Regions from separate parts of the Streptomyces arenae genome, predicted to be linked through region 3. Evidence: predicted binding sites of a transcription regulator. Region 3 holds the regulator's gene; each other region holds the start of a gene.
What was found. Region 3 encodes HspR, which represses chaperone genes until heat shock. Its sites were predicted from a motif close to TTGAGNNNNNNNNNCTCAA; they were not measured.

Region 1 (10,426 bases), on a different contig from region 3:
CGGGCGTCGGCCATCTTCTGGCGCTGGCCGACCAGGTGCTTGCGGTCGGTCTCCAGGGTGGCGATGCGGTCGTAGAGCCCGACGCTGTGCGCGTGCAGCGCGTTGACGGAGCGGACGACCTGCGCGAACTCGTCGTTGCGGCCGGTGAACTTGACCGGTTCCTGGGTGCGCGGGTCCTCGGCCTCGGCGAGCCGGGCCGAGCCGCGGCGGAGCACGGACAGCGGGCGGGTGAGGCTGCGGGCCATGGCCGTGGCGACACCGACGGCCACCAGCATCAGGGCGCCGACCACCGCGATCCGGATCTCCAGCGCGGTGACGTCGTCGTCGCGGAGCCGGGCGAGGTCCTTGGTGCGGTGGTCGTAGAGGGCGGACTCCACGCCGCGCATCAGCTCGACCCGGGCGGACAGCGCCGCGTCCAGCTTCTTGGTACTGGTGCCGAGGTCGTCGTCGGAGAGGGCCGGCTGGTCGGTGAGGGCGGCCAGGTACTTGTCGGCGGAGTTGACGTCGTTGCCGGTGACCGTGGAGTCGTACGACTCGACCGCCGCCTTGGGGGCGGTGTCGTGGAAGTCGGCGAGGGCCGCGTCCGCGCGCAGCCGGGCCTGCTGGGCGGCGGCCGCGAGGGCGTCGCGCTGCTTCCTGTCCGCCTGGGAGGTGGTGGTGCTGGTGACCGGCAGCCCGGTGATCGGGCTGATCGTGGTCTGGGTGCTGCTCGGGATGTTCAGGGCGGCCAGCAGCAGGCCGCGGGCGGCGGCGGACTGCTGGACGGCCGAGTCCAGTTCCGCGAGCGCGTAGGCGCCGGAGCCGGCCCTGGGGGGCGTCTGCTCGGCGAGTTCCTCGGCGAGCCGGTGCAGTTCGGTGATCGTCCGCGAGTACGCGTCGTGCGCCTGGAGGGCGGTGCTCTTGCCGGTGAGGGCGGCGCGGCGGACGGCCGCGATGCCGTCGAGGTCGGCGCGCAGCCAGCCGGGGGCGTCGGTGTCCGCGCGCAGGTCCTCGACCTGGCGGTCGACCCGGGCGCCGCGGTCCTCCGAGGGCGCCTTGGACTTGGGGCGGCCCGCGGCGATGTAGGAGGTGGCCTCGTCCCGCTCGTCGGCGAGGGAGTTGGCGAGCGCCAGCGCGTCCTGGGTGCGTCCGGCGAGGGTCACCAGGTCCTGGGAGTCGCTGAGCTGCCCGGAGGCGGTCAGCAGGGCGGGACCGCCCGCTCCGGCGATCGCGGCGGCCACCACGGCCACGGCCACGATCAGCCGGGTCCTGACGTGCTTGGCGCGGCCGGAGCCGACGGGGGCGACGGTGCCCGTCTCGGGGACCGTCTTCTTGCCTGTGCGCCGAGGCCGCGTCTTCTGCACCGGTGCTCGCATTCCTGAACTCGTGTACCCAAGGGGTTGGGTGGCACCCCGTCATGTTCTCCGGCATTCGGTGCCACGTGGTGCGTACACCCGATGCGTGCACCGTATGTCGGTTCCCGACCCTCCCAGCGCCGGTGGGCGGTGGTCTCGCATCACCTGACCCGCCACCCGAAGGAGTGAACATCGGAGGGGAGTTGGCGGGCAAGTTCCGGCGGACCGTGCGGGGGCCTTTTCCGGCTGGCCGGTTGGACGCGGACGGCAGGCTTTGGCAGGATTCGCCGACACGCCTTCCCGGAGTACTCCATTCCAGCCCAAAACAGGCGGCTGACCTGCGGGACCGTACCGTTTCCCGGGTTGTTGCCAGCCTTTGGTGAAGCGTGTGAAGGGGTCGTGCAGACTGGCCGAATGCGTACTGAGGTCATTTCGGAACCCGGCGCCCAGGACCGCCCCAACGAGGACTTCGCCGGTGTCTGCCTTCCCGCCTCCGGACAGGGGGGTTGCGTGATCGTCCTGGACGGCGTCACCCCGCCGAGGGACGGCACCGGGTGTCTGCATTCGGTCCCCTGGTTCACCGCGCGGCTGGGCGGTGCGCTGACCGAACTGACCGTTTCGCGAGGAGATCTGACGCTGCGGGAGGTCCTGGAGCAAGCGATCCGTCGCACAGCCGCCGCACATGCCGACTCCTGTGACCTTTCTCACCCGCGTACGCCGCAGGCGACCGTGGTCCTGGCGCGCTGGTCCGAGGACGCCGTCGAGTACCTGGTCCTGTCCGACTCCGTGCTGCTCCTGCGCTCCCCCGGCGGCGCCCTCACGCCGGTCCTGGACGACCGGCTGGACCGGCTCCCCCGTTCCGCCCTGGCCTCGGACGCGGTCGCCGACGCCACGGTCCGCAACAAGGAAGGCGGCTTCTTCACGGCCGCCGCCGACCCCTCGGTGGCGGCCCGCGCGGTGACCGGGACCGTCCCCCGCTCCGGGGTGGCCGCCCTCGCCGCGCTCACGGACGGCGCGACCCGCTGGACGGAGAAGTTCCGCGAGGGTGACTGGACGGCCCTCCTCGACGTCGTCCGCAAGGAGGGGGCGCGGGCGCTGGTGGACCAGGTGCGCGGGCTGGAGGCGGCCGACCGCGAGGAGCGGATGTTCCTGGGGCGGAGCAAGACGCACGACGACGCGACGGTGGTGTACGTCGAGCTGTGAGGCGCGCCCGGCGACGGCCGCGGGCTACTTCTCCATGACGTCGTTCAACTGGTGGAGCAGCCGGGCCAGTTCGGCGACCTCGGGGCGCGGCCAGTGGGCGAGCTGGCGGACGTAGCGGCCGCGGCGGGCCTCGCGGACCGTGCCGACCCGGCGCCGCCCCTCGTCGGTGAGGGCGACCAGCCAGGCCCGTCCGTCGGCCGGGTCGGGCTCGCGGGCGATCAGGCCGAGCTCCTCCAGGGCGCGCAGCTGGCGGGACATGGTGGCCTTGCCGACGCCGATGTAGGCGGCGAGCTCGGTGGCGCGCCGGCCGCCGCACTCGTCGAGCCGGACCAGCAGCCCGTAGGCGGCGGACTCCAGGTCGGGGTGGACCTCCCGGGCCATCTCGCCCTGGCTGGCCCGGGCGCGCCGCAGCAGCACCGTCAACTCGCGCTCCAGCGCCAGGAACTCCTGGTCCGCGCCGGTCGGCGGCAGCTCGGCGGCGGGTCGCCGGCCCTCGCCCTTCTCGTCCTCGTGCACGTCAGCACCCCTGATCGGTTTCGCAGTCCTGAAAGTTTCCGTCAAACCCCGTCGTCGCCGCAGCTCGCCAAGTATTTCGCAGGCGTAGACCAACGGCAGCCTCCGGATCCCCTTCACCGGCGGCCGCCACGTGCGTACGTTCCCCACGCGGACCACCGATGGCATGCGCACACCAGTGGTCGAGCCGTGTGACCTCGTGCCCCGCGCCCTCGTGTCGCGCCGGTCGCACCGGTCGGCTCTGGCATACCTGAGATCCCCTCACCCCACGGAGGCACGTCATGCCTGTGCTCAGACCCGTCCCCGCCCTGCTCACCACGCTCGCCGCGCTGCTGTGCGCGGCGCTCTCCCCCGCTCCCGTGCACGCCGACCCCGCCGTCCCCGCCCGCGGCTCGGCGTACATGGGCACGGGCGTGCTGGCCCACGACGGCCAGAACGGCACCCCCAGGACCGGCCTCGCCACCCAGACGGAGGGGGTGGACGTCGCCAGCTACCAGGGCGATGTCGCCTGGTCGACCCTGCTGGGCAGCGGGGTCCGATGGGCGTACGCCAAGGCGACGGAAGGCACGTACTACACGAACCCGTCCTTCGCCCAGCAGTACAACGGTTCCTACGACGTCGGCATGGTCCGCGGCGCGTACCACTTCGCGACCCCCGACACCACGGGCGGCGCGGCCCAGGCCGACTACTTCGTCGACCACGGCGGCGGCTGGTCGAAGGACGGCCGGACCCTGCCGGGCGTCCTCGACATCGAGTGGAACCCGTACGGCGACGCGTGCTACGGCAAGTCCGCGAGCGGGATGGTCGGCTGGATCACCGACTTCCTGAACCGGTACAAGGCGCGGACGGGCCGGGACGCCGTCATCTACACGGCGACGAGCTGGTGGTCCGACTGCACCGGCAACTACGCCGGGTTCGCGTCCGCCAACCCGCTCTGGATCGCCCGGTACGCCTCGGAGGTGGGCACGCTGCCGGCCGGCTGGTCGACGTACACGATGTGGCAGTACACGTCGACCGGTCCGTCGGTCGGGGACCACGACAAGTTCAACGGGGCCCTGGACCGGGTGGTGGCGCTCGCCAACGGCTGAGCGCCCCGCCGGTCAGGGCGAAGGCCCGGGAACCCTCGCGGGGACCCGGGCCCTCTGCGTCCGGCAGCGTCCGTCACGCCGCTGCCGGAACCTCCGGCGCCGCGCCGTTCGTGGCGGGCGCGAGCGCCAGTTCCAGGACCTGCCGGACGTCGGTCACGGCGTGGACGTCGAGCTTGTCCAGCACCTCGGCCGGGACGTCGTCCAGGTCGGCCTCGTTGCGCTTCGGGATGACGACGGTCGTCACCCCCGCGCGGTGGGCGGCGAGCAGCTTCTGCTTCACACCGCCGATGGGCAGCACGCGGCCGGTCAGCGAGACCTCACCGGTCATCGCCACGTCCGTGCGGACCAGCCGCCCGGAGAGCAGCGACGCCAGCGCCGTGGTCATCGTGACGCCCGCGCTCGGGCCGTCCTTGGGGACCGCGCCCGCCGGGAAGTGGATGTGCACACCCCGGTCCTTCAGGTCGCCGACCGGCAGTTCCAGTTCGGCTCCGTGCGAGCGCAGGAAGGACAGGGCGATCTGCGCCGACTCCTTCATCACGTCACCCAGCTGACCGGTCAGGGTCAGGCCCGCCGCGCCCGTCTCCGGGTCGGCCAGCGACGCCTCCACGAAGAGGACGTCACCGCCCGCTCCGGTGACCGCGAGACCGGTGGCCACACCGGGGACCGCGGTACGGCGCTCGGCCGGGTCCTGGGCGGACTCGGGCACGTGGTGCGGCCGGCCGATCAGGGCGCGCAGGTCCGCGTCCGTGATCGTGAACGGCAGCTCCCGCTCGCCCAGTTCGTGCTGGGCCGCGACCTTGCGCAGCAGCCGCGCGATCGACCGCTCCAGGGTGCGCACGCCCGCCTCGCGGGTGTACTCGCCGGCGAGCTTGCGCAGCGCGCTCTCGTCGAGGACGACCTCGCCCTGGTCGATGCCGGCCCGCTCCAGCTGGCGCGGGAGCAGGTGGTCACGGGCGATGACGACCTTCTCGTCCTCGGTGTAGCCGTCCAGGCGGACCAGCTCCATACGGTCGAGCAGGGCCTCCGGGATGGCCTCCAGGACGTTGGCGGTGGCGAGGAAGACCACGTCCGACAGGTCGAGTTCGACCTCCAGGTAGTGGTCGCGGAAGGTGTGGTTCTGCGCCGGGTCGAGGACTTCGAGCAGGGCCGCGGCCGGGTCGCCGCGGAAGTCGGAGCCCACCTTGTCGATCTCGTCGAGCAGGACGACCGGGTTCATCGAACCGGCTTCCTTGATCGCGCGGACGATCCGGCCGGGCAGCGCGCCGACGTAGGTACGGCGGTGGCCGCGGATCTCGGCCTCGTCGCGGACGCCGCCGAGGGCGACCCGGACGAACTTGCGGCCCATCGCGTGGGCGACCGACTCACCGAGCGAGGTCTTGCCGACGCCGGGCGGGCCGACGAGGGCCAGCACGGCACCGCCGCGGCGCCCGCCGATGACACCCAGTCCCCGGTCGTTACGGCGCTTGCGCACCGCCAGGTACTCGGTGATCCGTTCCTTCACGTCCTCCAGGCCGGCGTGCTCGGCGTCCAGGACCGCCTTGGCGCCCTGGATGTCGTACCGGTCCTCGGTCCGCTCGTTCCACGGCAGTTCCAGGACGGTGTCCAGCCAGGTGCGGATCCACGAGCCCTCCGGGGACTGGTCGCTGGACCGCTCCAGCTTGTCGACCTCCTTGAGAGCGGCCTCGCGGACCTTCTCCGGCAGGTCGGCGGCCTCCACCCGGGCCCGGTAGTCGTCGGACTCGTCGCCGTCCTTGTCCTTCTCGCCGTTCAGCTCGCGCAGTTCCTTGCGGACGGCCTCCAGCTGACGGCGGAGCAGGAACTCGCGCTGCTGCTTGTCGACGCCCTCCTGGACGTCCTTGGCGATGGTCTCGGCCACGTCCTGCTCGGCGAGGTGGTCGCGCAGCTGCTGGGTGGCCAGCTTGAGGCGGGCGACCGCGTCCACGGTCTCCAGCAGCTCGATCTTCTGTTCGGTGGTCAGGAAGGGCGAGTAACCGGAGTTGTCGGCGAGCGCGGAGACGTCGTCGATGGCCTGCACCCGGTCCACGACCTGCCAGGCGCCGCGCTTGCGCAGCCAGGCGGTGGCGAGGGCCTTGTACTCCTTGACCAGTTCGGTGACATGACCGGGCACCGGCTCCGGGACGTTCTCGTCGATGCGGGTGCCCTCCACCCACAGGGCGGCACCCGGGCCGGTGGTACCGGCGCCGATGCGCACCCGGTGACGGCCGCGGATCAGCGCGCCCGGGTCACCGTCGGCGAGCCGGCCGACCTGCTCCACGGTGCCGAGCACACCGGTGCTCGGGTAGGCGCCGTCGATCCTCGGCACCAGCAGCACCCTGGGCTTGCCCGGCTCGTCACGGGCGGCGGCCTGGGCCGCCTCCACGGCGGCGCGGACGTCGGGATCCTTGAGGTCCAGCGGGACCACCATCCCGGGCAGCACGACTTCGCCGTCGAGCGGCAGCACAGGGAGGGTGAGTGATGCGGACGTCGAAGCCATGATCTCCCCTTCGGCAGTGAACTTGAGCTATGCCGACTCAATGCCTGGCCGCCCAGAAATGTTCCCATGCATATGTTCGCTCTGAGCGATCGAGCGGTGACCAGGCCGGACGTGCTCTCAGCGGGGAGAACGCCCGGGTCTCAACAGGGAGTGCACACGGGTTTCAGCAGGGAGCGCACACGGGAAAAACAGTTGATCGGCTGGGGTGCATTCCCCGTACGGTCCCCCGGTGACAGACACCGACACCACGGCGGCCCTGCTCGCCGCCTACGACGCCCAGATGCGCTCGCTGGAGCCCTCGACCCCGGCTCCGGGGGTCACGTACGAACACGACGGCCCCCTGCTGCGGGTGGTGGGCGAGCACCGCGGCTTCGTGGGCGGCCGGCACGACTGGGGCGGCCTGCGCGGCCGCGAACTGGACGCGCAGATCGCCCGGCAACGGGACTTCTTCGCGGCGCGCGGCGAGGCGGTGGAGTGGAAGGTGTGCGCGCACGACACCCCGGCCGACCTCACCGACCGGCTCCGCGCGGCGGGCTTCGAACCCGAGCCCGAGGAGACGGTCCTGATCGCGCCGGCCGGCGACCTGGCCACGGCGTCCCCCGTACTGCCCACCGGGGTGACGCTCCGCCGGGTCACCGACGACGCGGACCTGGACCGCATCGCCGGGATGGAGACGGCGGTGTGGGGCGAGGACATGACGTGGCTCGCGGAACATCTGCGGGGCCTGCTGACGGCGGAACCGGACGTCCTGGAGATCTACGTCGCCGAGGCGGGCGGCGAGGTCGTCTCGGCGGCCTGGGTGGAGATCCGGCCGGACACCGACTTCGCCATGCTGCTGGGCGGCTCCACGCTGGCCGAGTGGCGCGGCAAGGGCGTCTACCGTGCCCTGGTCGCCCTCCGCGCGGCCCGGGCGACGGCCGGGGGCGCGGCCCACCTCCTGGTGGAGGCGTCCCCCGACAGCACCCCGATCCTCGAACGCCTGGGCTTCAAGGCCGTGACGACCACGACCCCGTACGTCTGGACCCCGGCCACCTGAAACGCCCCGTCAGGGGCGCGGGGAACTGCGCGCCCAGCCACGACGACGCCGCACCCCTCACCGACCGCCTGCACGGCGCGACGGCGGAGCGGGAACAGGCCCTGGGGACACCTGAGCGGGCCAGGAGCCTAGGGGCGGCCCGCCGCGCCCGGGTCTCCCGCGGGGACGGCGCCGGTGCCGGCACCGGCGGGGCCCTGCTCCCGGTACCAGCGCCGTACCACCGGCCACAGCGCCGTCCCGATGCCGAGCGCGATCAGATGGCCCCAGTTGGTCATCGGGTCCTGGAAGGCGACGAGGTCGGCGAGCAGGGCGTAGCCGACCAGGGCGAGCAGCGGCCAGCGCAGCCAGGGGGTGAGCAGTCCGCAGAGCGCGCCGATGCTGGCGGCGACGCCGAAGCTGATGCCGTAGTCGAGGCGGTGCAGGGAGGTGCCGGGGAGGTGGCCGACCAGTACCGCGAGGCCCACCGGTACCTCGGTCGCGAGGGTGGCGAGCACATGGCCGGCCAGGAAGACGAGGATCGCGCGGGCGCCCCCTATGCGCCGTTCCAGCGCGGTCAGCACGAGCACGAAGGCGAAGGCGTACGGCGACAGCAGGCCGCCCGCGATCCACAGCGCGCTGGCCAGCAGGACGAAGACCGGGGTGCGCACCAGATGCGCCACGTCGGTGCTGGAGTCCTGGTAGACGGTGTGCAGCAGACCGGGACCGGCATGGCTCGCGAAGAGCGAGGTGAGGGCCAGGACGGCGGTGTAGGCGAAGGTGACGGGGGTGCCGGTGGGGGTGGGCAGCAGCCGCCAGGGGCGCGGCAGCGGGACGGCCCGCGGAACCGGCGGCAGCGCCACCGCGACCGGCCCACGCTGCCGCGGCACACCGTCCAGCAGCAGAGCGACCTCGGCGGCCGGCAGCGGCCCGGCGGAAGCAGCGGCGGGCTCGGGCGGGGGCGTCGTCGCGGCCCTCGCGGTCCGTTCCACGGTGAGGCGCTCCTTCCGTTTCACTCCACCCTTCGCCGTCCCACGAGCCGCTGTCTATGACCGAGGCCACGCGCCGAGCGATTCTCAGGATTTTCTGAAGAACCATGAGGTGCCCGGAGGAACCATACGAGTCACCGCCCGCCGCCCGCGGACGCGAAGCGCCGCGCGGCCCCTCGAACGAGTGACCCGAGTGCGACTGTCCGCCACCCGTAATTCGCGTGGCCGCAAAGCCTTGTTGGGGCAGGATGACGGCATGACTGCCGCAGCCTCCGCGTACGACGGCCGCCCCGTGGTCCTGGACCGGCGCGACGGTCCGTACGGGGAGGTGGTGCTGCGCAGGCACGGCGAGTTGCTGCAGATCATCGCCAACGGCTGCTTCCTGATGGACACCTCCGACGGCCGCTCGGAACGGCTGCTGGTGGACGCCGCGCGGGCGGCCCTGGACGGGCGGCCGGCGCCGGCCGTGCTGATCGGCGGGCTCGGCGTCGGCTTCTCGCTCGCGCATGCCGCACAGGACGCCCACTGGGGGCGGATCACGGTGGTGGAGCGGGAGGCGGCGGTCGTCGGCTGGCACCGCGACGGCCCGCTGTCCGCGTTCTCCGCACGCGCGTTCGCCGATCCGCGCACGGTGATCGTCGAGGACGATCTCGTGGCGTACGTCAATGAGACTTGCGACACGTTCGACGCGCTGTGCCTGGACATCGACAACGGGCCCGGCTGGACCGTCGACGCGGCCAACGAGGGCCTCTACTCGCCTGCCGGACTCACAAGCTGCGCAAGGGTGTTGCGACCGGGCGGGGTACTGGCCGTGTGGTCGGCGCAGCCCTCGGCGGAATTCGAAGAAACCTTGCGGAATGCCGGGTTCACGCAGGTGCGTACCGAAGAGATGCCGGTTGCCCGGGGCGTTCCGGACGTCGTTCACCTTGCCGTCCGCCCTGGATAGCGAGTGCGCCGCCTGTCCCCGTAATGTGCATCCCTGACGCGGATCATTCAAGCGTCAATCGCAGTCATGGGATCACCCCACTGGTTCCGGAAAGCACACAGGGGCGGGCGATGGAGCAGACACACACCTCCCAGAACGGCACGGCGACGGCGACTGCGGGCGCCCAGCGCCGTGTTCTGGTCGTCGAGGACGACCCCACGATCGTCGACGCCATCGCGGCCCGCCTGCGCGCCGAGGGATTCCTCGTGCAAACCGCGGGTGACGGCCCGGCCGCCGTCGACACGGCCGAGGCCTGGCAGCCCGATCTGCTGATCCTCGACATCATGCTGCCCGGCTTCGACGGTCTGGAGGTCTGCCGTCGGGTGCAGGCCGCCCGGCCGGTGCCGGTGCTGATGCTCACCGCGCGCGACGACGAGACCGACATGCTGGTCGGCCTCGGGGTCGGCGCCGACGACTACATGACCAAGCCGTTCTCCATGCGGGAGCTGGCGGCGCGCGTGCACGTACTGCTGCGCCGGGTGGAGCGGGCGGCCATCGCGGCCTCCACGCCCCGCTCCGGCATCCTGCGCCTCGGCGAGCTGGAGATCGACCACGCCCAGCGCCGGGTGCGGGTGCGCAGCGAGGACGTGCACCTCACGCCGACCGAGTTCGACCTGCTGGTGTGCCTGGCCAACACCCCGCGCGCGGTGCTCTCCCGGGAGCAGCTGCTGGCCGAGGTGTGGGACTGGGCGGACGCCTCCGGCACCCGCACGGTCGACAGCCACATCAAGGCGCTGCGCCGGAAGATCGGCGCCGAGCGGATCCGCACCGTGCACGGTGTGGGCTACGCGCTGGAGACCCCGACGCC
Region 2 (10,426 bases), on a different contig from region 3:
GGCCCAGGCGAGGTCGGCCGCGCGCGTATCGGTGTAGGAGGTGTTGAGGGTCGTGAGCATGGATCGGCTCCGCTAGCACGCAAAAGAAGGGGAGTGTGGTCCGGCGCACCTCGGTCGACACCGGGAGAGCGGCCCGGCCGGCCCAGCCGGGGAGGGGTGTCGTCAGGACGTCCGAGGTGCTGCTTTGGTGATTTAGAGGGAATCATGAACTGTGGCGCTGCCACAGCGTTTTTACCCAACTTCGTGGGGTTTCCATCCCTCAGAGGGCTCCACAGCTCAACTGTTCAACCATGTCGTGCGCCGTAGGGCACCCGGCGCGCGCCGGGGCGTCCGCGGAGAGCTCCCCCGCCCTCCCGCCGGACGCCCCGTCCCCCGTTCCCCCCGCTCCCCCTCCCCCGGTCAGTTGCCCCCGCCGCAGCCGCCACCGCCGCCGCCGCACGAGGACCCTCCGCCGCAGGAGGAACCGCCTCCGCACGAGGAGTGACCGCCACCGCAGGAGTGCCCCCCGTGGTGGCCCCCGCCGTGCCCGCCGTGCCCACCGTGCGACGAGGACGACGACCCGCCGCCGTCCCCCGCCCACCAACTGCTCGAGCCGTCGTACGAGGAGGACCCGCCCCCGCCGGACGCCGACCCCTTGCCCGACCCGCCCCTGCGGGCCACCCCCCGGACGATCGCCAGACAGACGATCGCGGCCACCACCACGACGAACACGGCGCTCATGGCGTCACCTGCTTTCCTTCCCCCTGGGACGACCCCCCGTGGGCGCCCCGGCCGCCGCGGGAGCGCGGCGTGACCCTGGGATGCCCGGCCGTCTCACCAGCCAAAGCAGAGTTGAGGAAGTCCAGAGCTTGGGCGCAGGATGACCGGCATGACCTCCAGCGAACGCCCTTTCCTCAATCGCCGGCTCGCCGAGTTCGGGACCACGATCTTCGCCGAGATGTCCGCCCTGGCGCTGCGCACCGGCTCCATCAACCTGGGGCAGGGCTTCCCGGACACCGACGGCCCCGAGGAGATCAGGGAGGCCGCCGTGCGCGCGCTGCGCGAGGGGCGCGGCAACCAGTACCCGCCGGGTCCGGGCGTCCCCGAGCTGCGCACCGCGATCGCCGCGCACCAGGAGCGCCGGTACGGGCTGTCGTACGACCCGGACGCCGAGGTGCTGGTCACGGCGGGCGCCACGGAGGCCATCGCGGCGGCCCTGCTGGCCCTCGTGGAGCCCGGTGACGAGGTCGTCGCCCTGGAGCCCTACTACGACTCCTACGCGGCCTGCATCGCGATGGCCGGCGGCACCCGGGTGCCGGTCACGCTGCGTCCGGACGGCGGCGCGTTCCGCCTCGACCTCGACGAGCTGCGCGCCGCGGTCACCCCGCGCACCCGTCTGCTGCTGGTCAACACCCCGCACAACCCGACCGGCACGGTCCTCACCCGCGCCGAGCTGACCGCGATCGCCGAGCTGGCGGTGGAGCGGGACCTGCTGGTGGTGACGGACGAGGTGTACGAGCACCTGGTCTACGACGACGCCGAGCACGTGCCCCTCGCCACCCTGCCCGGGATGCGCGGGCGCACCGTCACCATCGGGTCGGCCGGGAAGACCTTCTCGTTCACCGGGTGGAAGGTCGGCTGGGTGACGGCGGCCCCGGCGCTGGTCGCGGCGGTGCGCTCGGCGAAGCAGTTCCTGACGTACGTCTCCTCGGGCCCCTTCCAGTACGCGGTCGCCGAGGCCCTCGCCCTTCCGGACGCGTACTTCGAGTCCTTCCGCGAGGACATGCGGGCCAAGCGCGACATCCTCGCGGCGGGTCTGAAGGAGGCGGGTTTCGAGGTCTACGACACCGCCGGCACGTACTTCATCACCACCGACATCCGCCCGCTCGGCGAGAGCGACGGCTTCGCGTTCTGCCGTTCGCTGCCGGAGCGGGCGGGGGTCGTCGCCATCCCCAACGCGGTCTTCTACGACCACCGGGAGGCGGGCGCGCCGTTCGTGCGGTTCGCGTTCTGCAAGCGCGCGGAGGTCCTGAAGGAGGCGGCGGAGCGGCTGCGGAAGCTGTCGTAGCCGGCGGCCGGTCCGGCTAGGCGGAGCCATCCGGCACGGCGTAGCCGGGTACGGACGGCCAGCGCACGGTCAGGACCACCGACTCCTCCTCGGCGACCCACGAGTGGCCGACCCCGCGGCCCCAGACGACGTAGTCGCCCTGCTCCGCCAGCAGGACGCTGCGGCCAGGGAGTTGGACGCGGAAGCGGCCGCTGACGAGGACGAGGAGGGCGGTGCGCTCCTCGCCCTCCACCCACCGCGCCCGCTCGTCGCCGCGCGGGTGGACACCCCATTTGATCTCCACGGCCTCGCTGTGCCGCGGATTGCCGGGGCCCTTGAAGTGCCCGAGCAGCCACCCCCGGTCCAGGGCCGCGTCCACACCCGCGTTACCCACGTACACGCCGTCACCCGGGCCATTGCCCACGCCGTCACCCGAGCCTTCGCCCACGCGGCCGTTCACGCCGTCACCCAAGCCGTCACCCAAGCCATCGTTCACGCTGTCGTTCACGCTGTCGTTCACGCGGCCGGACGGTAGCAGTCCCCCATCGGGCGCCTATTTCTCGCTCGCCTCGGCGTCCGACGGCACTGTGCCAGTGTGAGCCACGCCAGCACCGCCCTCGCCCCGCCCGTCGCCCAGCGGCCCGGCACCCGGCTGTCCCTCGTCACGGCCGGCGGGGTCGCCGTGGGGCTGTTCGCGGCGGTCCGGCTCACCGGCATGGCCGTGTTCGCGCTGCTCGCGTGGGCGGGCGGCGGGCATCCGCTGACGCTGCTCGGCCGGTCCTGGGACTCGGCGTGGTACCTGGGCATCGCGGCGCACGGCTACGGCCGCACCCTGCACTTCGGGCCCGGCATCGTCCACAGCGACCTGGCGTTCTTCCCGCTCTACCCGGCCCTGATCCGCACTCTGACGGCCGTGACGCCGCTCAGCGGGGCGGGCGCCGGGCTGCTCGTGGCCTGGACCGCGGCGGCCGTCGCCGCGGCCGGTGTCTACGCGGTGGGGGCCCGGCTGCACGGCCGTGCGGTGGGCACCGCGCTGGTGCTGCTGTGGGCCCTGCTCCCGCACTCCGTGGTGCTGTCCATGGCGTACACGGAACCGGTGCTGACCGCGTTCGCCGCCTGGTCGCTGTACGCGGTGCTGGCCGGGAACTGGCTGTGGGCGGGGTCCCTGGCGGCGCTGGCGGGCCTGTCCCGGCCGAACGGCTTCGCGGTCGCCGCGGCCGTGCTCGTCGCCGCCGCCTGCGAGCTGCGCCGCCACCGCGGCCGGGTTACCCACAGACTGTGGACGGGCGCGGCGCTCGCCCCGCTCGGCTGGACGGCGTACGTCCTGTGGGTCGGCGGCCGCACCGGCGACCTGCTGGGCGGCTACTTCGACGTGCAGCGCCTGTGGGGCTCGCGCTTCGACCTGGGCCGGGGCTCGCTGCGCTTCGTCCGTGAGCTGCTGCTGGGCGCCCACCGCCTCGTCTTCCCGGTGGCCCTGCTGATCGTGGCGGCCGCGGTGGTCCTGTACGCCCTGCTGGCCCTGGACCGGGCCCCGCTCCCGCTGCTCGTCTACAGCGCCGTGCTGCTGCTGATCACGCTCGGCGGCTCGGGCTTCTTCGAGTCGAAGCCGCGCTTCCTGCTCCCGGCCTTCCCGCTGCTGCTGCCGCCGGCCCGGGCGCTGGTGCGCACGGCGAGAGCCCGGCCCTGGCACGCGACGGTGATGGTCACGGCCCTGGCCGGGCTCTCGTTCGGCTACGGCACGTACCTCGTCGTGTACGCGCGCACACCGCTGTAGGTCTGCTGCTTGCCCGCTGCCTGCCCGGCTGCTTATTCGTCGCCGTCTTCGGGCTTGTCCGCCTCGTTGACGGCCTCCTCCAGGCCGAGCTGCTCGACGAGCCACTTGTCGAACTCGATCGCGGCGCGCACCCAGCTGACCGTGGACGAGACGAAGTGGTTGATGTCGACGCCGGTGCCGATCAGCATCTGCGCCTCACCGATGAGACGGACCGTGCCGTCGTCGTGGGTGTGGGTGTAGACCTTGGGCCACAGGGTCCGCCGGTTCCAGTCGTCGATGGACTCGAGCAGCTGCGGCTTCTCGTCGATCTTGTGCGGACGGTCGTAGAACGTGCGCACCGAGAAGACCGCCTGCTCGTCCTCACCGCGGAACATGAAGTACGTACGGAACTGCTCCCACGGCGCCGCGAGGTCACCCTCGTCGTCGACGACGTACTTGAGCTCCATCTGGTCGAGGAGCTGCTTCACGAGATCCTGATCCGGGACGACGGGGCCCGCCGGTCCTTGGGGCTGCGGCTCGGGCTGGCCCCCGAAGTTCGGAATCGAGGACGGGTCGATGGTCACCGTGTTTTTCCCTTCATACGGATCCTGCCATCCTCTCCCATCCGGGGAGGGGGGTGGCAACCCCCGCCCCGGCGGGTTCACCTCCCGTTGGCGGAATTCAGCTCAGAGCGTCTTTCCGGTCTCCGTACCGCTGCTCCCGGCGGCCTCGTCGGGGGTCGCCGGACCCACGATCAGCCCCTCTCCGAAGGCGTCGACACGGATCGTGTCGCCGTCCTTGACCTCGCCCGACAGGATCTCCTTGGCCAGCCGGTCGCCGATGGCGGTCTGGACCAGCCGGCGCAGCGGGCGGGCGCCGTACGCCGGGTCGTTGCCCTCCTCGGCGAGCCAGGCCAGCGCCTCCGGGGTGACGTCCAGGGCGAGCCGGCGGTCGGCGAGCCGCCTGGCGAGCCGGTCGATCTGGAGCCGGGCGATCCGGGCCAGCTCGTCCTTCTCCAGGGCCGAGAAGACCACCAGGTCGTCGAGGCGGTTCAGGAACTCCGGCTTGAAGGAACGCCGGACCGTCTCCAGGACCTGCTGCTTCTTCTCCTCGGCGCCGAGCGACGGGTCCACCAGGTACTGGCTGCCCAGGTTCGACGTCAGCACCAGGATGGTGTTGCGGAAGTCCACCGTGCGGCCCTGGCCGTCGGTGAGCCGGCCGTCGTCGAGGACCTGGAGGAGGATGTCGAAGACCTCGGGGTGGGCCTTCTCCACCTCGTCCAGGAGGACCACGGTGTACGGGCGGCGGCGGACCGCCTCCGTCAGCTGGCCGCCCTCCTCGTAGCCGACGTAGCCGGGCGGGGCGCCCACCAGCCGGGCCACGCTGTGCTTCTCGCCGTACTCGGACATGTCGATGCGGACCATCGCCCGCTCGTCGTCGAAGAGGAAGTCGGCGAGCGCCTTGGCGAGTTCGGTCTTGCCGACGCCGGTCGGGCCGAGGAAGAGGAAGGAGCCGGTGGGGCGGTCCGGGTCGGCGATGCCGGCGCGGGACCGGCGTACGGCGTCGGACACCGCCCGTACGGCCTCGGTCTGGCCGATCAGACGGCGGCCCAGCTCGTCCTCCATGCGGAGCAGCTTCTGGGTCTCGCCCTCCAGCAGCCGGCCGGCCGGGATGCCGGTCCAGGCGGCGACCACGTCGGCGATGTCGTCGGAGGCGACCTCGTCCTTGACCATGGTGTCCTTGGCCGTCTCCTCCTCGGCCTCGGACGCGGCCTCCAACTCCTTCTCCAGCTGCGGGATCTCGCCGTACAGCAGCTTGGAGGCGGTGTCGAAGTCGCCGTCGCGCTGGGCGCGTTCGGCGGTGCCGCGCAGGGCGTCGAGCTTCTCCTTCAGCTCACCGACCCGGTTCAGGGACTGCTTCTCGCGCTCCCAGCGGACGTTGAGGCCGCGCAGGTCCTCCTCCTTGTCGGCGAGGTCACGGCGCAGCTTCTCCAGGCGCTCCACGGAGGCCGGGTCGGTCTCCTTCTCCAGCGCCAGCTCCTCCATCTTCAACCGGTCGACGGAGCGCTGCAGTTCGTCGATCTCGACCGGGGACGAGTCGATCTCCATGCGGAGCCGGGAGGCGGCCTCGTCCACCAGGTCGATGGCCTTGTCGGGGAGGAAGCGGGAGGTGATGTACCGGTCGGACAGGGTCGCGGCGGCGACCAGCGCCGAGTCCGCGATCTGCACCTTGTGGTGGGCCTCGTAACGGCCCTTGAGGCCACGGAGGATGGCGATGGTGTCCTCGACGGTCGGCTCGGCGACCAGCACCTGCTGGAAACGGCGCTCCAACGCCGGGTCCTTCTCGATGCGTTCGCGGTACTCGTCGAGGGTGGTGGCGCCGACCATGCGCAGTTCGCCGCGGGCCAGCATCGGCTTGAGCATGTTGCCGGCGTCCATGGCGGAGTCGCCGCCCGCGCCGGCCCCGACGACCGTGTGCAGCTCGTCGATGAAGGTGATGATCTGCCCGTCGGAGTCCTTGATCTCGGCCAGGACGGTCTTCAGCCGCTCCTCGAACTCGCCCCGGTACTTGGCGCCCGCGACCATCGCGCCCAGGTCCAGCGCCACCAGCCGCTTGTCCTTCAGCGACTCGGGCACGTCCCCCTTGACGATCCGCTGCGCGAGCCCCTCGACCACGGCCGTCTTGCCGACGCCGGGCTCGCCGATGAGCACCGGGTTGTTCTTGGTACGGCGGGACAGCACCTGGACGACCCGGCGGATCTCGGTGTCCCGGCCGATGACCGGGTCGAGCTTGCCGTCCCGGGCGGCGGCCGTGAAGTCGGTGCCGAACTTCTCCAGCGCCTTGTACTGGCCCTCGGGGTCGGCGGTGGTCACCCGGCGGCCGCCGCGCGCCTTCTGGAAGGCCTCGGCCAGCTTCTTCGCGGTGGCGCCCTGCCGGTCGAGCACCTCGCCGGCCGCGCCGCCCTTCGCGGCGATACCGATGAGCAGGTGCTCGGTGGAGAGGTAGTCGTCGCCGAGGTCCTTGGCGCGTTCCCCGGCGTCGGCGATGACCGCGAGCAGGTCGCGGTTGGGCTGCGGCGGCGCGACCGTGGACCCGGTCACGCTGGGCAGCGCGGCCAGCGCGCGCTCGGCGCCCTGGCGTACGGCGGCCTGGTCGGCGTCGACGGCCGCGAGCAGGTCGGTGATGTTCTCGTTGTCCTGCCCCGCCAGCAGAGCCAGCAGCAGGTGGGCAGGGGTGAGGTCCGCGTGCCCCTCGGTCACGGCCCGGCTGCTGGCCGCGTTGATGGCGTCCCGGCTCCTGTTGGTCAGCTCGGCGTCCACGTTCGCGTTCTCCTCCTACGTCCCCATGCTGGTCCCGGTACTGACTCAGCCAACGTACACAAACTTGAGTCTATTCCACTCAAGGTGAGACCGGGAGGTCTTCCGGCAACTGTTCCGCAGGAGGTGCGGGAGGGGTACAGGGAGGGGGCACGGGGAGGCCGGCGTGGCGTGTCCGGGGAGGTCGGCGCGGCGGGGCCGGGGCGGCCGACCCGTTCCACCGGCGGGTTTCGGCCACCGTGAATGATGGCCGGAAGCGGCCGATACCAGGAAATGTCCCCACAAAACTGCAGCGGCGTCACCGTGTTCAGGTCACGGTGACGCCGCTGCGGGGGGAAGCACCTGAGCGATCTTTGTTACGACGGGGGAATCGCGTCAGGCACTGCGGGGGGTGGCCGAGATGGTCCTCACGTCCGGTACCTCCGGCTCAGCCAGCCGATGGTCCCGTTGGTCCAGATTCACAAAAATCATGCCGTACCGGACGGCACAGCGCACAGGCTGTGGCGCGCCCCGCGGCTTGCGCAGGCATCGGTACGCCCGTACGTCCTCGTCCTCGTCCCTCGTGACGACCACCGGTTCTCCGAAGACGGTCACCATCAGCGAGTCACCACTGTGGGGGATGGCGGTGACCAGGTCGATGAAATGCCAGCCGGATCGGTACGCGGTGGCCATCTCACGGCGGAAGGATCGGTCGTCGGGTGGGGTGGTCACTTCAGCTCCCGGCTCCATCGGTCACGGAATCAGTAGCGCCGGCAGTCTCGGAGTTCACGGCAACCGATGGCCAGCTGCTGTTCGCACGAACCTCACTCTTCCCGGCGGCCGAAAAGCCACTGAGCACCCCGAGGGCTGCGACGGCGGACAAGGCGGCGACAAGTACCGAGCGAAGCAGTTTGTTACGCATCTTCGGCTTCGTCCTCACTTGAAGGTCCCCTTTTCCCCCGTCAGGTACGACGATGGCTCATTCGGGCACGTCGTGGCCACACAATCGGTGCATCATGTTCCTGCATGTTCAGGACCCTGGGGGGTGGAGTTTTGGTAACAAGTCACTCAAATGCGACACATCCCCATGCCGTGAACGAGCTGTGCACGGAGGGTAGTCGGCTGTATGCGGCCGCTCTGCGCGCGGGACGCATCGCGCGCGCGGACGCGGAACCCGCGCCCTGCCTGATGGACTCCGCCCTGCTGCACCCCGATCCCGACGACCCGAACTGGCTGCGGCCGGTGCCGGCTGCCATCGCGCTGGCCCAGCGTCTCAACCCCCTCGAACGCGAGATCACCGAACGCCGGCGGCTGGCCACCGACATCGCGGGGACCTTCGAGCCCTTTCTGTCCATCGGCGGCCAGTCGACGGCGGGCGGCGGCTCGATCACGGTCCTGGAAGGCGGCGAGCGCATCAACACCGCGCTCAACCTGGCGACCGCCCAGTGCCACACGGAGATGCTCACGGTCCAGCCGAGCGACCGGATCTCCGAGGCCAGCATGCTGCGCGGCCTGGAACGCGACCGGCCCCTCATAGAACGGGGCGTACGGATCCGGACGCTGTACCAGCACACCGCCCGCTACAGCCAGGAGAAGCTGGCCTACGGAGCCCAGCTCGCCGACGGCAAGGTGGAGTACCGCTCCATAGACGAGCTGGTGGAGCGCCTGATCATCTGTGACGAGACGGTCGCCTTCATCCCCATCCGCGAGGACCAGCAGGTCGCTCTGGAACTGCGCCACCCGGGCCTGGTCCGCTACCTGGTCAAGGTCTTCGAGTTCATGTGGACCCGGGCCGTGCCGCTGAGCGCCGGCGCCCCCTACGAGACGGCTCCCGACGGCATCACCGACATCCAGCACTCGATCGCGAAGCTCCTGGTCGAGGGGCACGTCGACGAGGCCATCGCCCGCCGGCTGGGCATGAACGTCCGCACCTGCCGGGCCCACATCGCCAAACTGGCCCAGGTGCTCGGCAGCGGCAGCCGCGCCCAGCTCGGTTACCTGATCGCCCAGTCCGGGATCCTGGACCGGAAGATCCCCGAGGACGGCGGCGGCACGTGACGTCCGCCCCGGGCACCGAGCACGGGAGGCCGGCGCTCCCGGAGCGCGCGGAGGCGGCTCGTTGACCCGCTGCGAGCACGGGGTCGAGGAGCTGTGCCCGGCCGGCGCGAAACTGTACGAACGCGCGCTGCGCGCCGGGCACATCAGCGTCCGGGACGCCGCCGACGCGCCCTGCCTGACCGACTTCGGCCTCCTCCACCCGGCGCTGGACGACCTGGACCGGCTGGAGCCCGAGCCGCCCGCCACGGCCCTGCACCGGCTGCTGCGCTCGGCCGCCGCCCGCGTCGCCGACGAACGCCGGCGCGAGGAACGGCTGGTGGAGCTGTTCGAACCGCTGATGCGGGTCCACGCGCCGTCCCCGCCGGACGGCGGCACCCCGACGCTGCGGCTGCACAGCGGGACCCGCCCCATCAACCGGGCCATCACCGACGCCATGGCCGAGGCCGGCCGGGAGGTGCTCTGCATCCAGTCGCACTCCGGTCTCACCGGCGCCCGCGGCCGGGCCGCCGCCGCTGCCGCCCGGGACCGGGACCAGGCGATCCTGGACCGGGGGGCCCGGGTCCGCGCCCTCTACCAGCACACCCTGCGCCATGTGCCGGAGGTGTACGGCGTCTTCGAGGAGCTCCGGGGCGACTTCGAGGCCCGTGCCCTGGACGAGCTGCCCGACCGGCTGATCGTCATCGACCGGACCGTGGCCTTCGTCCCGGCCGACGCGGACGGCTCCCTCGCCCTCGAGGTCCGGCATCCGGCGCTGATCACGTACTTCGTCACCACCTTCGACCGGCTGTGGCGGCTGGCCACCCCGATCTACCCGGACGTCGAGCACCGGCCCACCGTGGGCGGCGTCACGCCGCGCCAGCGGGCGATCGCCGCCCTGCTCGTGGAGGGTCACACCGACGCCGTCATCGCCGAACGGCTCGGCATGAACGTACGGACCGCCCGGGACCACATCGCCCGGCTCGGCGTGACCCTCGGCAGCGACAGCCGCGCCCAGCTCGGCTATCTCATCGGACGCTCGGGGATCCTTGATCGGGAAGACTGACCACGGCCGGCGCCGCACCCTGCGCGCTGGTCCCGCTCGCCCCGCCCGGCGGCCGGTCCAGGCCCACCTGCGCTATCCGCACGCCCAGTTGGGTACGGCTGGCCGCGCCCAGCGTCTCCGAGAGCCGGGCGATGTGGGCACGGCAGGTACGGACGCTGATGCCGAGGCGTTCCGCGATGACCGCGTCCTGGTGGCCCTCGGCGAGCAGCGCCGCGATGGACTGCTCGCGGTGCGAGATGCCCTCGATGCCG
Region 3 (10,426 bases):
CAGCGCGATCGACCAGAGCTGGAGCGGGGCCCCCGCCTCCGGCCTCCCGAAGGACAATTTCGGCGTCCGCTGGACCGTCACCCGTGACTTCGGCTCCGGCGGCCCCTTCGCGCTCGCCGCCTCCGGCCTCGACGGCATCCGGGTCTACGTCGACGGCACCCGCCGTGTCGACCTGTGGAAGAACACCAGCAGGACGGTGAGCAGGACCGTCAACGTGACCGTCCCGTCCGGCAAGCACACGATTCGCGTCGACTACGTCAACTGGACCGGCGCCGCGAAGGTCAAGTTCGCCTACACGCCCCGTACTTCGGCGAGCGTCGACAAGGTCAGGCCCCTCACCCCGGCGGGCGCCACGGTGTCGTACGACGCCGCCACCGGCAGGGCCCGGCTCACCTGGTCGAAGAACAAGGAGATGGACCTCTCCGGCTACCGCGTCTACCGCCGCCCGCAGGGCACCTCGTTCGGCGGCACACCGCTGGCGGCCACCGGCGCCACGTCGTACACCGACAGCTCGCTGCCCGTGGACGGGAAGGTCTACTACTACGAGGTGCGCGCCTACGACAGGGCGGGCAACGTGTCGGCGGGCACGGCCGACCAGAAGGTCACCACGGCCGACCGCACCGCTCCGGAGCGGGTCACCGGGGTGACCGTCCGCGCGAGCACCGCGGGCAACGTCGTGACCTGGCAGGCCTCTTCGGCACAGGACCTCGACCACTACGAGCTGTGGGCCTCGCGGGGCGGCGAGCCCGACCCGGACGGGCCCGAGTTCCTGGGCCTGCCGGGCTTCACCGACGCCACCGCGGACGCCGGTACGCCCTACACGTACACCGTCCAGGCCGTCGACACCACCGGGAACGTCTCCGCGGTCTCGGCGCACGTGACGGCCACCCGCCCGGCGGCGTCCGCCGTGGCCGCCCCGGCCGGCCTCACGGCCACCCCCGCGGACGCCGCCACCGGCCTGAGCTGGACCCCGTCCGGGGACCCGGCCGTCAGCGGTTACCACGTGTACCGCCGGACCGTCTTCAACGGCGCCTGGACCCTGCTGGGGAGCAGCTCCGGCGCGTCCTACGAGGACACCTCGGCCCCGCGGCACAAGGCGTACTACTACGTCGCCGCCGTGGACGGGGACGGCGCCGAGTCGGCGCCCTCGGCGGAGTCGACCGTCGACCGGCTCTCCCCGGCCACCGCGACCGGCCCGGCCGCCCCGAAGCTCACCCTGGTCAGCGAGGGGATCCCGGCGCGCTCCCCGGTCAGGGTGACGGCCGCGCCCGGCGCGGGCGACGAGGACCGCGGACTCCAGGGGTACTCCTGGGAGGTCGCCGGTGCCTGCGGGGTCAGCGGCACCCTGCTGTCCACCACCGGGAACCTCTCCTGGACGCCTCCGTACAACGGACCGTGCACGGTGACCGTGTACGCCGTGGACGCCTACGGGCGGCAGGGCGAACAGAGTTCGTCGCTGGACTTCTTCGTGGGCCGGTGACACACCGGCTCGCCGGCCGGTGACACACGAAGGGGCCCGGAGGATCCTCCGGGCCCCGCTCGTACGCGCGCAGGTCAGTCCTTGGCCTTCTTGGGCCGCCACACCACCAGCGCGCTGGTCTGCTGCACTTCCTGGTACGGCACCAGGTCGCGGCGGTACGAGGCGTGCACCGCGGCTTCCCGCTGCTGCATCGCGGCCGCCGCGCCGTCGACCGCCGCCTGGAGCTCGGCGACGCGCTGCTGGAGCGCGACGACCTGGTTCTCCAGTTCGATGATGCGCTTGATGCCGGCCAGGTTGATGCCCTCGTCCTGGGACAACGCCTGCACCTGGCGGAGCAGTTCGATGTCGCGGGCCGAGTAGCGCCGGCCCCGCCCGGCCGTGCGGTCCGGGGAGACCAGGCCGAGGCGGTCGTACTGGCGCAGCGTCTGCGGGTGCAGTCCGGAGAGCTGGGCAGCCACCGAGATGACGTAGACCGGGGTTTCCTCGGTCAGTTCATAAGGGTTGCGCCGACGGCCGTCCATCTCTGTCATGCTCCCTTCGCGGCCTCGAACAGCTCGGCCCGCGGGTCCTCGCCCGCGGTCGCCTCGCGATACGCCTCCAGTGCGTCACGAGCATTCCCCGACAGGTCCTTCGGGACACTCACCTCGACGGTGACCAGGAGGTCGCCGCGGGTGCCGTCCTTGCGGACCGCGCCCTTGCCGCGGGCGCGCATGGTGCGGCCGTTGGGCGTGCCCGGGGGCAGCTTCAGGGTGACCGGCGGTCCGCCCAGGGTCGGGACCCTGACCTCGCCGCCGAGCGCCGCCTCGGTGAAGGTCACCGGGACGGTCACCGTGAGGTTGTCCTCCTTGCGGCCGAACACCGGGTGGGTGTCGACGTGCACCATGACGTACAGGTCGCCCGCGGGGCCGCCGCGTTCACCCGGTGCGCCCTTGCCCCGCAGCCGGATGCGCTGGCCGTCGGTCACCCCGGCGGGGATGCGGACCTGCATGGTCCGGGACGACTTGGCGCGCCCGCTGCCCTTGCAGTCGGGGCAGGGGTTCTCCGCGATCAGGCCGCGGCCCTTGCAGTCCGGGCAGGGGTCGGTCAGCGAGAAGCCGCCGCCGGATCCCCGCGCCACCTGGCCGGTGCCGACGCAGGTCGGGCACACACGCGGGGTGCCGTTCGCGTCGCCGGTGCCCGAACAGGCCTTGCAGGGGGCCTGCGAGGACATCCGCAGCGGGACCGTGGCGCCCTCGATGGCCTCCGTGAAGCTGAGCGTGACCTCGGACTCGATGTCCTGGCCGCGCCTGGGCTGGGTGCGCTGGCCCGCGCCCCCGCCCCGGTTGAACAGGCCCCCCAGGACGTCACTGAAGCCGCCGCCGCCGAAGCCGCCGCCCCCGGCCTGGGCGCCGCCTCCGAAGAGGTCGCCCAGGTCGAAGTTGAAGTTGCCGCCGCCCGCGCCCGGCCCGGGGCGGAAGCCGCCGTTGCCGAAGAGGGCGCGCGCCTCGTCGTACTCCTTGCGCTTCTTGGGGTCGCCGAGTATGTCGTTCGCCTCGGAGATCTCCTTGAAGCGCTCCTCGGCCTTGACGTTGCCCTTGTTGGCGTCCGGGTGGAACTCGCGGGCGAGCTTCCGGTACGCCTTCTTGATCTCGGCCTCGGTGGCGTCCTTGGGGACGCCGAGGACCTTGTAGTAGTCCTTCTCGATGAAGTCCTTGGTGCTCATCCCCGACGCCCCTCCTTCCGCTCGGTCCTTATTTCGTCAGCCCTCCTCAGGGCCGTTGTCCTTCTCGTCCCCGGCCGCGGGAGCCTCTTCGGACCCCTCGGCCTTCGCCGGTGTCGCCCCCGGCTGCGGTTCGGCGACCGCCACCCGCGCGGGGCGGATGGTGCGCTCGCCGATGCGATACCCGGGCTGCAGGATGGCCACGCACGTCGTCTCGGTGACGTCCGGCGCGTAGCTGTGCATCAGCGCCTCGTGGATCGTCGGGTCGAAGGGCTCGCCCTCCTTGCCGAACTGCTGCAGGCCCATCTTCGCCGCGACCGTCTCCAGCGACTCGGCCACCGACTTGAAGCCGCCGACCAGTTCGCCGTGTTCCCGGGCGCGGCCGATGTCGTCGAGCACGGGCAGGAGTTCGGTCAGGAGGTTCGCGATGGCGATCTCCCGGACCGTGATCCGGTCGCGCTCCACTCGGCGGCGGTAGTTCTGGTACTCGGCCTGGAGGCGCTGGAGGTCCGCGGTGCGCTCGCCGAGCGCGGTGCGTACCTGGTCCAGCTGGGCCGTCAGACCGGCCAGTTGTGCGCTTGAGTCCCCGGCCGGGGCCGCCCCCTGTGCGGGAGCGGCCTTCGGCTCGGCGTCGTCGGGGGTGGCGCCGGAGGGGACGTCGGGCTTCTCCTCGAAGCCCGGGGTCTCCTCCGTCACGCGGCACCGTCCTTGCGCTCGTCGTCGACGATCTCGGCGTCCACCACGTCGTCGGCGGCGTCACCGGCGGGGGCACCACCGGCGGCGGCACCCGCGGCCTGGGCGTCGGCGTACATGGCCTGGCCCAGCTTCTGGGAGACGGCCGCGACCTTCTCGGTGGCGGTGCGGATCTCGGCGGTGTCCTCGCCCTTGAGCTTCTCCTTCAGCTCGGCGATGGACTCCTCGACCTCGGTCTTGATCTCGCCCGGGACCTTGTCCTCGTTGTCCTTGAGGAACTTCTCGGTCTGGTAGACGAGCTGCTCGCCCTGGTTGCGGGTCTCGGCGGCCTCGCGGCGGCGGTGGTCCTCCTCCGCGTACTGCTCGGCCTCCTGGCGCATCCGGTCGACCTCGTCCTTCGGCAGCGAGGAGCCGCCGGTGACGGTCATCTTCTGCTCCTTGCCCGTGCCCAGGTCCTTCGCGGTCACGTGCATGATGCCGTTGGCGTCGATGTCGAAGGCGACCTCGATCTGCGGGACACCGCGCGGGGCCGGCGGCAGACCGGTCAGCTCGAACATGCCGAGCTTCTTGTTGTACGCCGCGATCTCGCGCTCGCCCTGGTAGACCTGGATCTGGACGGAGGGCTGGTTGTCCTCGGCGGTGGTGAAGATCTCGGACCGCTTGGTCGGGATCGTCGTGTTCCGCTCGATGAGCTTGGTCATGATGCCGCCCTTGGTCTCGATGCCGAGGGACAGCGGGGTCACGTCGAGGAGCAGGACGTCCTTGACCTCACCCTTGAGGACACCGGCCTGGAGCGCGGCGCCGATGGCGACGACCTCGTCCGGGTTGACGCCCTTGTTGGCGTCCTTGCCGCCGGTCAGCTCCTTGACGAGCTCGGCGACGGCGGGCATCCGGGTGGAGCCGCCGACGAGGACGACGTGGTCGATCTCGCCGAGCTGGATGCCGGCGTCCTTGATGACGTTGTGGAACGGGGTCTTGCAGCGCTCCAGCAGGTCCGCGGTCAGCTGCTGGAACTGGGCGCGGGTGAGCTTCTCGTCAAGGTGCAGGGGGCCCTCGGCGGAGGCGGTGATGTAGGGCAGGTTGATCGAGGTCTCCGTGGAGGAGGACAGCTCGATCTTGGCCTTCTCGGCGGCCTCGCGGAGGCGCTGGAGGGCCATCTTGTCCTTGCCGAGGTCCACGCCGTGACCGGCCGCGAACTGCTTGACCAGGTAGTCGACGACGCGCTGGTCCCAGTCGTCACCACCGAGGTGGTTGTCGCCGTTGGTGGCCTTCACCTCGACGACGCCGTCACCGATCTCCAGGAGGGACACGTCGAAGGTGCCGCCACCGAGGTCGAAGACGAGGATCGTCTGGTCGTCCTTGTCGAGGCCGTACGCGAGCGCGGCCGCGGTGGGCTCGTTGACGATGCGCAGGACGTTCAGGCCCGCGATCTCACCGGCCTCCTTCGTCGCCTGGCGCTCGGAGTCGTTGAAGTAGGCCGGGACGGTGATGACCGCGTCGGTCACCTTCTCGCCCAGGTAGGCCTCGGCGTCCCGCTTGAGCTTCTGCAGGATGAACGCGGAGATCTGCTGGGGGTTGAAGTCCTTCCCGTCCAGCTGGATCTTCCAGTCGGTGCCCATGTGACGCTTCACGGACCGGATGGTCCGGTCCACGTTGGTGACCGCCTGACGCTTGGCGACCTCGCCGACGAGGACTTCGCCGTTCTTCGCGAAGGCGACGACGGACGGCGTGGTCCGGGCACCCTCGGCGTTGGTGATGACGGTGGGCTCGCCGCCTTCAAGAACGCTGACGACGGAGTTAGTCGTGCCCAGGTCGATGCCGACCGCACGTGCCATGGTGATTTCCTCCAGCTGACTTGAGTGGAACGGACTCAAGTGTGCATCAACCGGAGCCACGGGTCAACAGACCTGAGTCATAGAGACTCAAGTCTTATCCGTTCCTTACACGCAAGTGGCCGCTGACCTGCGTGGATTCAGTACGTCGAGGCTCATACACCGGCACCCGAAGGAGTAGCAGCACGATGCTGACGGTGACGCAGGCGACGCATGTGGCGCCCGTCCGTCCGACCCAGCCACCGTGCACGAGCACCGCGACGAGTACCCCGGCGAAGGATCCGGCACCCAGGACGACCGTCGAGCCCTGCGGGGTGAGCCCCAGCCGCCGCAGCCGGTGCGCGAGATGGTCGGGCCCGCGCCGCAGCACCGGCCGCCCGGCCAGCAGCCGCGACAGGATCACCACGAGGACGTCGGCGCCCGCGACGGCGGTGAGCGCGAACAGCACCCCCGCGCTGGCGACGGGATCGTGCCCGGCCCGGGTCAGCAGCGCGGCCGCGGCCAGCACGAACCCGGCGAACAGCGAGCCGGTGGCCCCGAGGGCGATCCGCGCGGGATGCCAGTTGTGCATCAGGAACCCGGTGAGCGCGGCGGCCAGCACGCTCAGCAGCACGGCGAGCCCGTCCATCACCTCGGCGGCAGCACAGGCGCCGGCCCCGAACGCCGTCACCACCCCGACCGTCCCGGCCAGCCCGTCCGCGTGGTCGAGCCCCTTGAAGGCGACGGCGACGAACGCGATCCACCCGACGCCCAGCACCCCGCCGGCGATCCCGAACTCCCCGTACGGCACCACACAGGCCGCCGCCACGGCCGTACCGAACAGCAGGAACCTGGTCTTCAGCCGCCACACGTCGGCGACCACCCCGAGCAGGGACACGGCCGCCCCGGCGATCAGCAGCTCCCCCACCCCGGTGCCGAGGGGGGCGACCCCGCTCCAGTCGCCGGCGCCCGCGACCACACAGGTGGCGCCGACGACGGCGAGGCCGCCCAGGGCCGGCACGGGCCGCGCCCGCCTGCGGTCGACCAGGCCGAGCCGCAGCGCGGGGGGCCGGATCAGGGCGGCGAGGACGGCGGCGAGCAGGAGGGCGGTGGTGGCGGCGGCGATCCCGTAGAGCACAGGTCCAAATTAGACCTGAATGTAACCATTCTGTACGAATAACACGATCGGGTTGCGGGACCGGAGCACAGGCAGACCTCAGCGATCCAGATCACTCCGCACCTGGCTACAGTGCGAGTAAAGATGCGGGTAGTCTCAGACGGACTGCATAAGTTACCGCTTAGTAATTTCGGGAACACTCGCGAAGAGACCCGAAGAGACCCCTCGCAGGCCCGAGGAGCCCCCATGCAACTCGCCGCGATCATCGTGTCGCTGGTTCTGATCGTGGTCGGCGTGGCGTTGTTCGCCCGCGCCGTCCTGCAGATCTACAACTTCCTGCGGCTCGGTCAGAACGTGCCCGCCGGCACCCGTACCGACGAGCCCGTCCAACGGACCGTCACCGTGGTCAGGGAGTTCCTCGGCCACACCCGGATGAACCGGTGGGGCATCGTCGGCGTGGCGCACTGGTTCGTCGCGGTCGGCTTCTTCTCCCTCCTGCTGACCATCGTCAACGCCGTCGGCCAGCTGTTCCAGGCCGACTGGATCCTGCCGGTCATCGGCGACTGGGCGCCGTACAACGTCTTCGTCGAGTTCATCGGCACCATGACGGTCCTCGGCATCCTCGTGCTGATCGCCATCCGCCAGCTGAGCAAGCCGAACCGGCCGGGCCGCAAGTCCCGCTTCGCCGGCTCCAACTTCGGCCAGGCGTACTTCGTCGAGACGGTCATCCTGATCGTCGGCGTCTGCATCTTCACGCTGCACGCCCTGGAGGGCGCCCAGCACCACGTGGACTCCTACGAGGCGTCGTTCTTCATCTCGTACCCGGTCGTCTCCTGGTTCCGGGGCATGGACGTCTCCACGCTCCAGAACCTCACCTACTTCTTCGCCGGCCTGAAGATCGCGACCTCGTTCATCTGGATGATCGTGGTCGCCCTGAAGACCGACATGGGTGTCGCCTGGCACCGCTTCCTGGCCTTCCCGAACATCTGGTTCAAGCGCAACGCCACGGGTGAGACCTCGCTGGGCGCCCTGCTCCCGATGACCTCCGGCGGCAAGCCGATCGACTTCACCGACCCCGGTGACGACGACGTCTTCGGCGTCTCCCAGGTCGAGCAGTTCTCCTGGAAGGGCCTGCTGGACTTCTCCACCTGCACCGAGTGCGGCCGCTGCCAGTCGCAGTGCCCGGCCTGGAACACCGGCAAGCCGCTCTCCCCCAAGCTGCTGATCATGTCCCTGCGGGACAACGCGCACGCCAAGGCGCCGTACCTGCTGGCCGGCGGCGGCAAGACCGCCGAGGGCGAGGAGAAGGGCTCCGAGGAGCAGCTGGCGGGCGTCCCCGCCGCCGCCCTCGCCGAGGCCGAGCGCCCCCTCATCGGCACCGCCGAGGAGAACGGCGTCATCGACCCGGACGTGCTGTGGTCCTGCACCACCTGCGGCGCCTGCGTCGAGCAGTGCCCCGTCGACATCGAGCACGTCGACCACATCGTCGACATGCGCCGCTACCAGGTCATGATCGAGTCCGCGTTCCCGTCCGAGGCGGGCACGATGCTCAAGAACCTGGAGAAGAAGGGCAACCCCTGGGGCCTGGCGAAGAAGCAGCGCCTGGAGTGGCTCAAGGAGGTCGACTTCGAGGTCCCGGTCGTCGGCAAGGACATCGAGGACCTCACCGAGGTCGAGTACCTGTACTGGGTCGGCTGCGCGGGCTCCCTCGAGGACCGCGCCAAGAAGACCACCAAGGCCTTCGCCGAGCTGCTGCACATCGCGGGCGTCAAGTTCGCGATCATGGGCGGCGACGAGAAGTGCACCGGTGACTCCGCCCGCCGCCTGGGCAACGAGCCCCTGTTCCAGGAGCTCGGCATGGAGAACGTCATGGCCCTGAACACGGCGTTCGGCGAGGAGCTGGACGACGACGGCAAGGTCACGGCGGAGTCCCGCAAGCCGAAGTCGGCGAAGAAGATCGTCGCCACCTGCCCGCACTGCCTCAACACGCTCGGCAACGAGTACCCGCAGCTCGGCGGCGACTACGAGGTCATCCACCACACCCAGCTGCTCCAGCACCTGGTGGACGAGGGCAAGCTGGTCCCGGTCACCCCGGTCGAGGGCATCATCACCTACCACGACCCCTGCTACCTGGGCCGCCACAACAAGATCTACACGCCCCCGCGCGAGATCATCGGCAAGGTCCCGGGCCTGCGCAACGAGGAGATGCACCGCCACAAGGAGCGCGGCTTCTGCTGCGGCGCCGGCGGCGCCCGGATGTGGATGGAGGAGCGGATCGGCAAGCGCATCAACAACGAGCGCGTCGACGAAGCCCTGTCGGTGAACCCCGACATCGTCTCCACCGCCTGCCCGTTCTGCCTGGTCATGCTCACCGACTCGGTCAACGGCAAGAAGAACGATGGCAAGGCCAAGGAGTCCATCCAGGTCGTGGACGTGGCCCAGCTGCTCCTCGACTCGGTCCGCACCCCGGTGGACCCGGCCGGCGAGGCGGAGCAGGAGAACGCCCCGGAGCCCGAGCCGGTGAAGTAACGAGAATGGCGGCGCCGGTCACGGCCGCGCCGTTCGACGCCCCCCACGCCCTCGCCGGGCCTGGGGGGCGTCGTCGTTCCCGGGCCCCCCGCCCAGCGCCTGCCCGAGCAGCGCGGCCCCGAGCGGGGTCAGCGTGTGCAGGACCGTCGGACCGACCTGCCGGCTGGTGGTCAGTCCGGCGTCGCGGAGCACCGTGGTGTGCCGGCTGGCACCGGAGAGGGAGACCCCCACGGCCCGCGCGAGCTCTCCCGTGGTCAGGCCGTCGGCGACACACCGCAGCACCCGCGCCCTGGTGCCGCCGAGCAGCGCGCCCAGCGGTACGCGCTCCGTGGGGAGCGCCTCCTCGGGCACCGGCGGCGGGCTCAGCGGGTACGAGAGCACGGGCGGCAGTCCGGCGTCGGCCAGGGCGACCGGCGTCCCCCACGAGAAGTACGTCGGGACGATCCTGATCCCGCGCCCGCGCAGATGGAGGTCGCGGTCCGTGCGGTAGTCCACTTCCAGGACCGGCCGGCGCCAGCGGAACCGGGGCCCCAGACTCGCCAGCAGTGCCTCGACCCCGCCGGTCAGCAGCGCACGGGCGAGCAGGCCGCGGTGGGCGACGAGCTCCCCGGCCATCTCCTCCCCGTACGGTACGACGGCCACCTCGTGGTACCGGCGGATCAGTTCGGTCAGCTCCCGCCGCTCGGGGCCCTGCCCCAGCCGCAGCGCCCAGGACGGCACCGGAGAGATCCCGTCGAGGAGCCGTACCTGGGCGAGCACGTCCTGCCGGGGCAGCCGGAGGATGCCGTCGAGGGCCGCCGCGACGCCGCCCTCGCCCTCCGGCGGCGTCAGGAAGTCGGGCAGGTACGGTCCGAGGGGATACAGGGCGAACAGCACGCCGCGCACCGGCCGGGACAGTCCGGCCGTGTTCAGGTCGGCGCACACCGTCCGGCGCCAGGCGGCGAACTGCCGGCGTCCGCCGCGGGACTGCAGCCGGTGGAGCGTCGAGAGCACCTCCCACATCGGGTCCGGCTCGGCGGCCACCCGGACGCGGGCGAGATCGACCTCACTGAAGTGAATACGGAGCACGTGATTCCCCCCGAAGAGCTCCACGTTTG

Region 1: the regulator HspR is predicted to act here: its motif matches at 6,655-6,673, upstream of lon (endopeptidase La).
Region 2: the regulator HspR is predicted to act here: its motif matches at 7,164-7,182, upstream of clpB (ATP-dependent chaperone ClpB).

The regions. Positions count from the first base shown of each region.
Region 1 is NZ_JAKQYH010000065.1:1,674-12,099, reverse strand. Features, by position in the region: gene MB828_RS30285 (sensor histidine kinase) at 1-1,343, opposite strand, end outside; gene MB828_RS30280 (protein phosphatase 2C domain-containing protein) at 1,749-2,537, shown strand; gene MB828_RS30275 (MarR family winged helix-turn-helix transcriptional regulator) at 2,562-3,053, opposite strand; gene MB828_RS30270 (lysozyme) at 3,332-4,138, shown strand; gene lon (endopeptidase La) at 4,212-6,632, opposite strand; gene MB828_RS30260 (GNAT family N-acetyltransferase) at 6,862-7,668, shown strand; gene MB828_RS30255 (rhomboid-like protein) at 7,797-8,636, opposite strand; gene MB828_RS30250 (spermidine synthase) at 8,890-9,579, shown strand; gene MB828_RS30245 (response regulator transcription factor) at 9,690-10,426, shown strand, end outside.
Region 2 is NZ_JAKQYH010000014.1:1,184-11,609, reverse strand. Features, by position in the region: gene MB828_RS07625 (DUF2617 family protein) at 1-60, opposite strand, end outside; gene MB828_RS07620 (hypothetical protein) at 400-720, opposite strand; gene MB828_RS07615 (pyridoxal phosphate-dependent aminotransferase) at 860-2,047, shown strand; gene MB828_RS07610 (signal peptidase I) at 2,064-2,426, opposite strand; gene MB828_RS07605 (hypothetical protein) at 2,622-3,800, shown strand; gene MB828_RS07600 (YbjN domain-containing protein) at 3,833-4,363, opposite strand; gene clpB (ATP-dependent chaperone ClpB) at 4,466-7,099, opposite strand; gene MB828_RS07590 ((2Fe-2S)-binding protein) at 7,472-7,768, opposite strand; gene MB828_RS07585 (helix-turn-helix transcriptional regulator) at 8,102-9,133, shown strand; gene MB828_RS07580 (helix-turn-helix transcriptional regulator) at 9,195-10,175, shown strand; gene MB828_RS07575 (helix-turn-helix transcriptional regulator) at 10,138-10,426, opposite strand, start outside.
Region 3 is NZ_JAKQYH010000068.1:138,472-148,897, reverse strand. Features, by position in the region: gene MB828_RS31605 (fibronectin type III domain-containing protein) at 1-1,480, shown strand, start outside; gene MB828_RS31600 (heat shock protein transcriptional repressor HspR) at 1,555-2,001, opposite strand; gene dnaJ (molecular chaperone DnaJ) at 2,007-3,182, opposite strand; gene grpE (nucleotide exchange factor GrpE) at 3,219-3,875, opposite strand; gene dnaK (molecular chaperone DnaK) at 3,872-5,707, opposite strand; gene MB828_RS31580 (MraY family glycosyltransferase) at 5,802-6,821, opposite strand; gene MB828_RS31575 (heterodisulfide reductase-related iron-sulfur binding cluster) at 7,047-9,329, shown strand; gene MB828_RS31570 (ArsR/SmtB family transcription factor) at 9,348-10,397, opposite strand.